2 regions of the Arthrobacter sp. FW306-06-A genome follow, and region 1 is predicted to be linked to the other one. Evidence: riboswitches for the same ligand, from Rfam matches in the RefSeq annotation. Region 1 holds a riboswitch; the other holds the start of a gene.

Region 1 (4,423 bases):
AACACCCCGTGGCCCATGCCATCGCACGGGCCGCACGCGAACACGCTCCCCTGGCGGCGGTGGCCGACTTCGTCAGCGCCCCGGGCGGGGGCGTGCGCGGCACCGTCAACGGACGCTCAATCGTCGTCGGACGCGCCGGATGGCTCAAGGACAACGGCATCGACACCCCCGCCGAAAGCCTGGAGCATCTGCACGCGCTGGAGGACTCCGGAGCGACCGTGATCTGGGTCGGCGTGAACGGGCAGGCCGCGGGCCTGATCAGCCTCACCGACACCATCAAACCGGGCTCGGCTGCCGCGATCGGCAGGTTGAAGGAACTCGGACTGCGTCCGATCCTGCTGACCGGCGACAACGCCTCCGCGGCGCTGGCCGTTGCCGCGAAGGTGGGCATCCCGGCCGCGGATGTGCTGGCAGGGGTCCTGCCCGAAGGCAAGGTCGAGGCCGTGCGCCGGCTGCAGAAATCCGGCGCGACCGTGGCGATGGCAGGGGATGGCGTTAATGACGCCGCGGCCCTGGCCCAGGCTGACCTGGGCATCGCCATGGGCAGCGGGACCGACGTGGCCATCGCCGCCGCAGACCTGACGGTCATGGGAAGCGATCTGGGGCAGGTCGCGGAAGCCATCGGGCTGTCCCGAAAGACGTTGGCCACGATCAAGACGAACCTGTTCTGGGCGTTCTTCTACAACGCCGTGGGCATCCCGGTCGCCGCGCTGGGCCTGCTGAACCCGATGATCGCCGGCGCCGCGATGGCCGCCAGCTCGGTCCTGGTGGTGACCAACTCGCTGCGGTTGCGCCGCTTCGGACGGACGCAATGAGGTGAAACGCCGCCCACCTGCGGCAGACATGCTGAAGGCCGGTGATGCACAGCCCCCAAGGCAGCACATCACCGGCCTTCAGTAGTTTATTTACCCGCGCGGACGAACGTGACGGCGCCCTTGGAGGCCATCCAGGTCAGCGGGCGGTCTGAGTTTCCGCAACCAGGAACAGCTGACGGATCATAGCCGGAATCCTCGTGTCTCGTTAAATGTAGGCCGAGGGATTGACGGTGGCACCGTTGACTACGACTTCGAAATGAAGATGGCAACCAGTTGACGCCCCGGTCGTACCAACGCCCGCAATCTCTTGGCCCTGCGTTACTGGTTGCCCGATAGAAACACCGATGCTGGCCAAGTGGTTGTATGTGGTCTTCATCCCGTTGCCATGATCCACAACGATCCGGTTGCCACCGCCATATGGGCTCCAGCCCGCCTCGACGACTTTCCCTGAGCCCGCAGCGAACACCGGAGTCGAGCATGCTCCTGTCAGGTCGACGCCAGTGTGCAGTTCGCCGGCAGCTCCGGTGATGGGGCTGACACGGAATCCGTAGGGGGAGCTCACATTCATGGCGGCCAGTGGTGCCCTCAGGCCGCTGGACTGCTCAGTGGGGGCCACCGCATCCGGTGCCACTGGGGTCGATCCTGAAACCGTTCCGGCAGCCTCCACGGGCGACGCCGGTTCAGGAGCCGGCTGGGAGGTCACTGCGGGGCTGTCAAAGGTCAGGATGGCGGTCGGCACTGCGGTAACGGCAGCCTCAACGGCAGGAACTGTGGACGCGGCGGTCCGGTCCGGGGCTCCGGCGCGGCCACCCGGGTCGGCCTGCGCAGCCGAAAGGGCCGTCAGGGCGATCATTCCCGTGACGGCAGCTGTAACGCCCCACTGTTGGCTCCGCAGCAGAATGGCAGCGTCACGCATAAGGGGGCGGCGTGGCCTGGGAGCAGGAAGGGCACGGCGACGGCCGTGTTTGGGCTGGGCAGACAAGATAGTGGTCCTCTCGGCGCCGGCGAAGTTAGCTGTCGGATTCGGACGAGTGGACTGTCCGGCTGCTGGAGGACGCGCGGCAGCGCAGCCGCCAAGTAGCTTCGCCCCAAGGCGCGCTCCGCGCGCGCCGTAAGTGGATCCTCCGCCCCCGCCTTGAGAAATTCATAGTTATAGGCCGCCGGCGGGGTTTGGCGTAGCGGGCAACACATACCCGCCAGGGGTATGCCTCCCTAGAGTAGCGAACCGTTCGCATAAGTTACAAATCCGTTATTCACTCCACTCGCGGCTGCCTGACCCAAGCAGCGCGCATTGCCCGCACGGTGGCGGGCGGACATCGTGATCGGGCGATCCGGTGGTTACGGGCACTGACCCGGCCGGATCGCGCAACCGATTGGCTGCCCCGCCGTACGCTGGCGCGCATAGAGACCAACCTGTTTTGGGCGTTCTTCTCTAACGCCGTCGGCATCCCGGTCGCCGCGCTGGGCCTGCGCAACCCGATGATCGCCGGCGCTGCGATGGCCGCCAGCTCGGTCCTGGTGGCTACCAACCATGTGCGGTCGCGCCGCTTTGGACCGCCGTTACGGGATGAATCTGCGTCCAACCGGGGCAGAAGTGCTGAAGGGCCGGTGATGCACAGCCCCCAAGGCAGTGCATCACCGGCCCTTCAGTGGCTTACTTACCGGCGCGGACGAACGTGACGCTGCCCTTGGAGGTCATCCAGGTCAGCGGGTGCACTGCGGTTTCGTTCTTCCCGTTCAGGCCCGAGCTGAGGACCTGGCCGTTGCCGACGTAGATTCCTACGTGGCCGGGCTGCATGACCATGTCGCCGGGCTGCGGGTCGGTGACCACGGTGCCGTAGTTCATGAACTGCATGGGACCCAGGTCCCCGACACGGATACCGGCAGCGTTGAGGGCGTTTTCGACCAGTCGGGTGCAGTCCTGGATCATGCCGATCTGGGCGTAGGCGGAGGAAACCATGATGGCGTTGATACCGCCGGCCACGGGCGCGGCTACAGGAGCGGCAGCAGCAGGGGCAACCGTCACCCGCGCCTTCACGGGCGCAGCCGCTGCAGCCACCACGGGTGCGGCGGACGCCTTGGGCGCCTCGACGGCGGCTGGCTTGGGTGCTTCCACCACCGGCGCCGGGGTGGTCTCCACCGCGGGGCGCTCGAAGGAAATCCGGACCGTTGCGTCCGCACTGAGCGGGGCCTGGACCTGGCTGGCGACTTCCAGTGCCTGAGCCGGCTCCGCCTCACGCTGGGCCGGGGCATCGGCTGCCTGGGCGGCAATGCCACTGGTCAGGACAAGGCCGGACGCCGCGGCGATAACGGCCGCCTGCCGGCCGGCGGCACCGGCGTTTCCGGCGACCGATTTGGACAACACCGCAAGGGCGCTGGTCTGGACAGGGACCGCGCGGTGGCGGCCGTGAGCTTTGCGCATGGGCATGAAAGGGCCTCTCCCACTGCCTGCGAGGTTAGCTGTCGGATTCGGATGGGAGACACCCGGCCGGACCGGCGCCAAAAGCACCAGGCACGGCTTCACCCCAAGACCTGCCCGCAGCAGGCCACTGTTGGTTTCCCCGTCTCTGCCGGACGAAAGTTGCGAACGGATCCCGGGCAGCGGCAGAGTTAGGCAAGTCCGCTCGGGAGTGCCGCATTCGGAGAAACCGGCACGGCTTCGACCGTACTTCACGCAGGCCTCATTTGTCACATTTGAATAACATGAGATGCTTATCACAGGACATCTCCTTTCTTCCCGATACCCCCACCCGGTATAGTTTCTGTTGTTGTCAGTGAAGTGGTATGTCCCGGCCGGCCCCTGCGCCCGGCTTTCACAGCCGTTCAATCCCAGCGCCCATTAGTCCTTCGTCAAGGAATGGAAACTGACATGTGTGGAACCGAAAACCGTACCCAGCTGCCGCTTGCTTCCTCCGCGTCCGGGTGCAGCTGCTGCTCGACTGAAGCCGCCCCTGCCCCCACCGCAGCCGCCGGTGCCACTACCGTTGAATTCGCTGTGGACGGCTTGACCTGCGGGCACTGCGTTCAGACGGTCGAGAAGGCCGTCTCTGCCGTTGATGGGGTGGAGTCTGCCTCCGTTGATCTCGTCCCTGGCGGCCGTTCCCGTCTGTGGGTGCAAGGTACGGTTGACGCGGCAGCGACGCGGGAGGCTGTGACTGCCGCCGGGTATACCTTCGTCGGAATCTAATGTCTGCACGTCCCCGGAGCCTCTCCTCGCGCGGGGCATTGTGCTTTCCGGGGAGGAGGGCCGTTCCACAATGACAGCACCCGCAGGTGCCCCCGGGCGGCTTGTGCCGGAAAGCCACCATCCCGACGCCGACGCCGGTAGACGGACATGCAGGCCCGCGCGTTTGAACTAGAAGGAGCGGGCCGGCAGGCACATTCTGCAGGTTTACCCTTGTAGTGAGAACTCTACGGAAAGGAGGAAGAGTCGTGACTCCAGCGCATCGTCGCCTTCTCACGGCCCTCCTCCTGCGGGGAGGGTTCCTGACCGCGGCCCTGGCCATCATTGCCGGCATCTTTGGCATGCACGTCATGAGCGGCGCCCACGACATGCCCCCGGGTTCCTCCATGTCAATGGCAGGCCCAGGGGGGTCGACGCAGCTGCA
Region 2 (4,423 bases), on a different contig from region 1:
GTGTCGTTGCCGTTGAAGCCGCCATGCACGGCCATGCCGTTTCCGGCGTAAACAGCGATGTGTGCCATTCCTCCGCCACCATCGGCGTAGTAGATCAGGTCGCCGGGCTGTGCCTGGGAAGCAGGCACCGTGTCCCCCAGGGACAGGTAGCCGGCGGGCCAGTCGTGGAAGTGGATGCCGACGGCGGCCAGGGCGTTGGTCACCAGCATGGTGCAGTCCTGGTGGACGCCAAGCTGGGCGTAGGCGGCGGAGAGGATTGCAGCACCCTTGCCGCTGGCAGAAGCCTGGGCTGCGGGAGCGGCCGGGGCAGCGGCGGTGGCGACCTTGGCGGTGACCTTGGGAGCGGCAACGGGCTGGGCGGCGGGAGCAGGGGCAGCTTCCTCCACCTGAACCTGGGGCTCGGGCTCGACGACGGGGGCCGGCGTGGTGGTCACAGCTGGCTTCTCGAAGCTGATCGCAATGGTGGAAGCGGCGGAAATCGGGGCGTCGACGGCGGATTCAACTTCCAGCGCGGAGGCGGGAGCAGAGTCGCGCTTGACGTTGGCATCGGCGGCGTTGGCCGCAATGCCGCTGGTCAGGACCAGGCCGGAAGCGGCGGCGATGACCGCAGCCTGGCGGCCCATGCCGCCGGCGTTGTCGCTGACAGCCTTGGCAATGACAGCGATCGAGTTGGTCTTGGTGACCTCGGCGCGGTGCCGTGCGGTAGCACGAGTCGTCATCAGTTCTCTCTTTCGTTTTCCTTGCAACCGCAGGTAGGCAGGCAAAGTGTGTTGGACGCGCCGGCATCTTGGGGGTACGCCGGCGCGTCCCGAACGGGGATGTGGTTTCTAGCGAAGAAGCTTTGGGCAAAGAAATAGCCCTTGGAGCACGGAGCCCAAGAACTATTTGTTGAGGTGGTAGTACGACGAGGTACCGGTGGCTGCAGGCGAGTGGAGCAGCGTGCCCTGTGAGGGGTTGAGTGCGCTGATCATCATGCCGTTGCCGACGTAGATGCCAACGTGGGCGCCGCCGTTCTGGACAACCAGGTCACCCGGCTGCGGCGCGGAGGTGGGGGTCATGATGCTCCACGCGTTGGTGCGGGGAATGCTGATGCCTGCCTGGGCGTAAACCCACTGCACGAACCCGGAGCAGTCCCAGCCGGTGACGGGGCTGGTGCCGCCCCACACGTACGAGTGGCCGATGCCGGTGTAGGCGATGGCTGCGATGCCCGAGGTCGCCGCCGAGGAGACGGTCTGGGCGGTCTTGGCGGCCGGCGCGGCGTCCTGGCCGGCAGCAGCAGCAGCGGTGGCCGTGTCGGTGGACTGGGTACGCACCGGCTGCACCTTGGGAGCAGCGGTGGTTTTGACCACGGGACGTTCAAAGGAAACCGTGGCGGTGGGGGCAGCGGTGACTGCGAGGGCCGTTTGGGCCGAACCGGACTCAGTGGAAGCTGAGACACCGGCAGTGGTATCAGCAGCAGTGGCCGGCAGGCCCATGCTCAGGATCAGGCCCGAGGCGGCTGCCACAACGGCAGCCTGGCGGCCTACGGTCCCGGCATTTGCACTCACGGCCTTGGAAACGGCATCCAAGGGGTTGGTGCGAACCGTTTGCGCACGGTGGCGCGCAGAATTATGGCGTGAAGACACGAAGGTAGCCTCTCCCAATGCCTGCGAGGTGAGCTGTCGGATTCGGATGGGAGTCACCCGGCCACGCTGCTTCCTGGGAAGCTTGTGACTTAACCCCAAGGCCTTCTGAATGAAGGCCGAAATTGGTTCCCCCGCCCCTGCCAGACGATGAAATGCGAACGGACCTTGAGCGGTGGCAGAGTTAGGCAATCCACTCAAGAGCGTCAACTTCGGAAAAGTTGACGCGAGTTAGACGGTACAACAGTTTTGTTTCAATGTCACATTCAGGTCACGGCTAGTCACGGCGATCTGAGAGTGCGCAATCATTCGGTTACAACCAGCCCATGGGATCGACCACTTCGCCATTGACCTGGACTTCGAAGTGCAGGTGGCAGCCGGTGGACGCACCAGTGGTGCCGCTCAGCGCCACCACATCCCCGCGGGAGACGGTCTGGCCCACCTTCACATTGAAGGACGACAGGTGGTTGTAGGTGGTTTCCAGCCCGTTCCCGTGGTCGATGACCACTCGGTTTCCGCCGCCGAACTGATGCCAGCCCGCGAAGGTCACGGTACCCGTGGCGGCCGCCAGGACGGATGTCCCACACTGCGCCACGAAGTCCTGGCCCCGGTGGAAGTCGCCCGAGCCTCCAGTAATCGGGCTGACCCGGTAACCGAAGGGGGAAGCGGTGGCAAGGGATGCCAGCGGTGCGGCCAGGGTGCCGGCTGACGCGGCACGCGTCACGGAGCCGGCCGACTGGGCACTCAGCAGTTGCTTTAGCTTCCCGTCCGGGTCCGCCTGGGTCACCACGGCGGACCGGCTGAAGTCGATCTGGGCACCGATGTCGGCCGAGATCTCGGGCTGCGGCGTGACAGAGGAGGCTGCAAGCGGGGCGCTGCCGGCGGCATCAGTGGCCATAACGGGACTTGTGGCGGGCACGGTCACGGTCAGCACCAGGCCGGTGGCTGCCAGGGCAATGCCGGCCTTCTGGCCGATGCCGCTGGCAGCGGCAAACTCCGTCATCTGGCGGAACGGACCCCGGCGGCGGCGGGCGTCGCGATGGAGGTCGCGGGGGCGCTCCGCTGCGACAACTTCGACAACCCGCGGCGCCGAAGGGGGGCCGGCAGCACGGCGGCGTCCCCGGGGGGTTTGCATGGTCAAGAAGGGTTCCTCTCTGGAAAAGCCTGCGGAGTTAGCTGTCGGATTCGGGTCAGAGAGATCAAAGACCCGGCCCGCCAAGGGCAAGCTTCTGCGCAGGGGTATTCCCGGAAGAATCCTTCACTGGAGAGGCTTGCTGCTGACGGACTTCACCCCAAGGCAGTCCCCCGCTGCCGCTTGTGGTTCCCCCGCCTCTGCCAGTAACGACTCGTGCACCCGATCCGCTGGCAGAGCTCGGCTCCGGATCAGGTAACGCTTAAGTTTCAAACGACTGGTTCTACTATAGGGGCTTAAGACCCTAGGTAACAATTCCGTTATCTTTGGCTGGAAGGGCAGGTCCGGGGTATGGAAGTTTCGCTTCAGCCCTGCTTGACGGCCACAAAGACGTGTGCGGCAACCTCCGGCGGAAGCTCCAGCGCTCCTTCAATCCCGGCCACCCGCACCGAGATGTAGTCGCCCACGCGCTCCAGGGCCACTGCAGCGCCGGGCCGGATTCCGCCTTCGTCCAACTGCGACAGCAGCTCCGGCTCCACCTGGATCGGCTCCGCGAGGCGGCTGATGGTCACGCCGGAAGCAGGCACGTAGCTCTTCATCGCCTCCACCAGGCTGATGGCGCCGTCACCGAAGCCGGGGGCCGGCCGGCCGCCCAGCGCGGCAAGGCCCGGGATGGGGTTGCCGTACGGGGATTCGGTGGGGTGGTCCAGTATCTCGTAGATGCGGCGCTCCACCCGCTCACTCATCACATGTTCCCAGCGGCAGGCTTCATCGTGGACGTAGGCCCAGTCCAGCCCGATGACGTCCGCCAGCAGGCGTTCGGCCAGCCGGTGCTTGCGCATCACCTCCGTGGCGCGCTTGCGCCCGGTGTCAGTGAGCTCCAAATGCCTGTCACCAGAGACAACAACGAGTCCATCGCGCTCCATCCTGCCGATGGTCTGGGAGACGGTGGGGCCGGAGTGGCGCAAGCGCTCGGCAATACGGGCCCGGAGGGCAACGATGTTTTCTTCCTCAAGCTCCAGGATGGTCCTGAGGTACATCTCCGTAGTGTCGATCAGATCCGTCATCCAGCTCAGCTCCTCGAGCGCAGTACCTTGCGTTGTCCCACCGTATCGCCTCTTCCCGCGAGGTAGTCCGGGGGAAAGCTTAGCCTATTTTGACTTTGTCCGAATAGCTGCGGCCCCAAGGGGAGCCGCAACAGGTGCACGCGGAAGGGTTGCACAGGCGGGACACTTGCACGCCCGCCGCGTTGTCTCAGTGTCTGGACTTTGCCGCTGCCGGTTGCCGCCCACCGCCGCTGTTCAGGCAGAATGGGAAAGGCCTATGGCACAGCCGCCGCCCGGCTGCCGGCCACCACAACCCGCCCGTGCGGACCAAAGCGTTCGTCCCCGCCGAAATTGGAGCACCTGTGAGCGACACCAGCATCACGATTCCCGCCGACCTCCTGCCCAAGGACGGACGGTTCGGTGCCGGTCCGTCAAAGGTCCGGCAGGAACAGATCGATGCCCTCGCCGCAGCGTCCAAAACCATCCTCGGCACCTCTCACCGCCAAGCCCCGGTCAAGAACCTGGTGGGGTCCGTCCGTGAAGGGCTGAGCCAGTTCTTCCGCGCCCCGGAAGGCTACGAGGTTGTCCTTGGCGTTGGCGGCTCCACTGCTTTCTGGGATATC

What was found. A riboswitch is a leader RNA that binds a small molecule or an ion and turns the genes downstream of it on or off. The one in region 1 is predicted to bind cyclic di-AMP.
Region 2: linked by a shared signal. The riboswitch ahead of LFT49_RS04650 (C40 family peptidase) and the one ahead of LFT49_RS22655 (M23 family metallopeptidase) in region 1 are both predicted to bind cyclic di-AMP.

Annotation. Positions count from the first base shown of each region.
Region 1 covers NZ_CP084553.1:72,463-76,885, reverse strand. Annotated here, with positions in the region: gene LFT49_RS21505 (heavy metal translocating P-type ATPase) at 1-815, shown strand, start outside; gene LFT49_RS22655 (M23 family metallopeptidase) at 1,021-1,668, opposite strand; cyclic di-AMP (ydaO/yuaA leader) riboswitch at 1,803-1,967, opposite strand; gene LFT49_RS21495 (NlpC/P60 family protein) at 2,470-3,243, opposite strand; cyclic di-AMP (ydaO/yuaA leader) riboswitch at 3,251-3,432, opposite strand; gene LFT49_RS21490 (heavy-metal-associated domain-containing protein) at 3,673-4,002, shown strand; gene LFT49_RS21485 (hypothetical protein) at 4,248-4,423, shown strand, end outside.
Region 2 covers NZ_CP084552.1:967,470-971,892, reverse strand. Annotated here, with positions in the region: gene LFT49_RS04655 (NlpC/P60 family protein) at 1-719, opposite strand, end outside; gene LFT49_RS04650 (C40 family peptidase) at 882-1,568, opposite strand; cyclic di-AMP (ydaO/yuaA leader) riboswitch at 1,630-1,807, opposite strand; gene LFT49_RS04645 (M23 family metallopeptidase) at 1,936-2,757, opposite strand; cyclic di-AMP (ydaO/yuaA leader) riboswitch at 2,768-2,979, opposite strand; gene LFT49_RS04640 (metal-dependent transcriptional regulator) at 3,120-3,821, opposite strand; gene serC (phosphoserine transaminase) at 4,163-4,423, shown strand, end outside.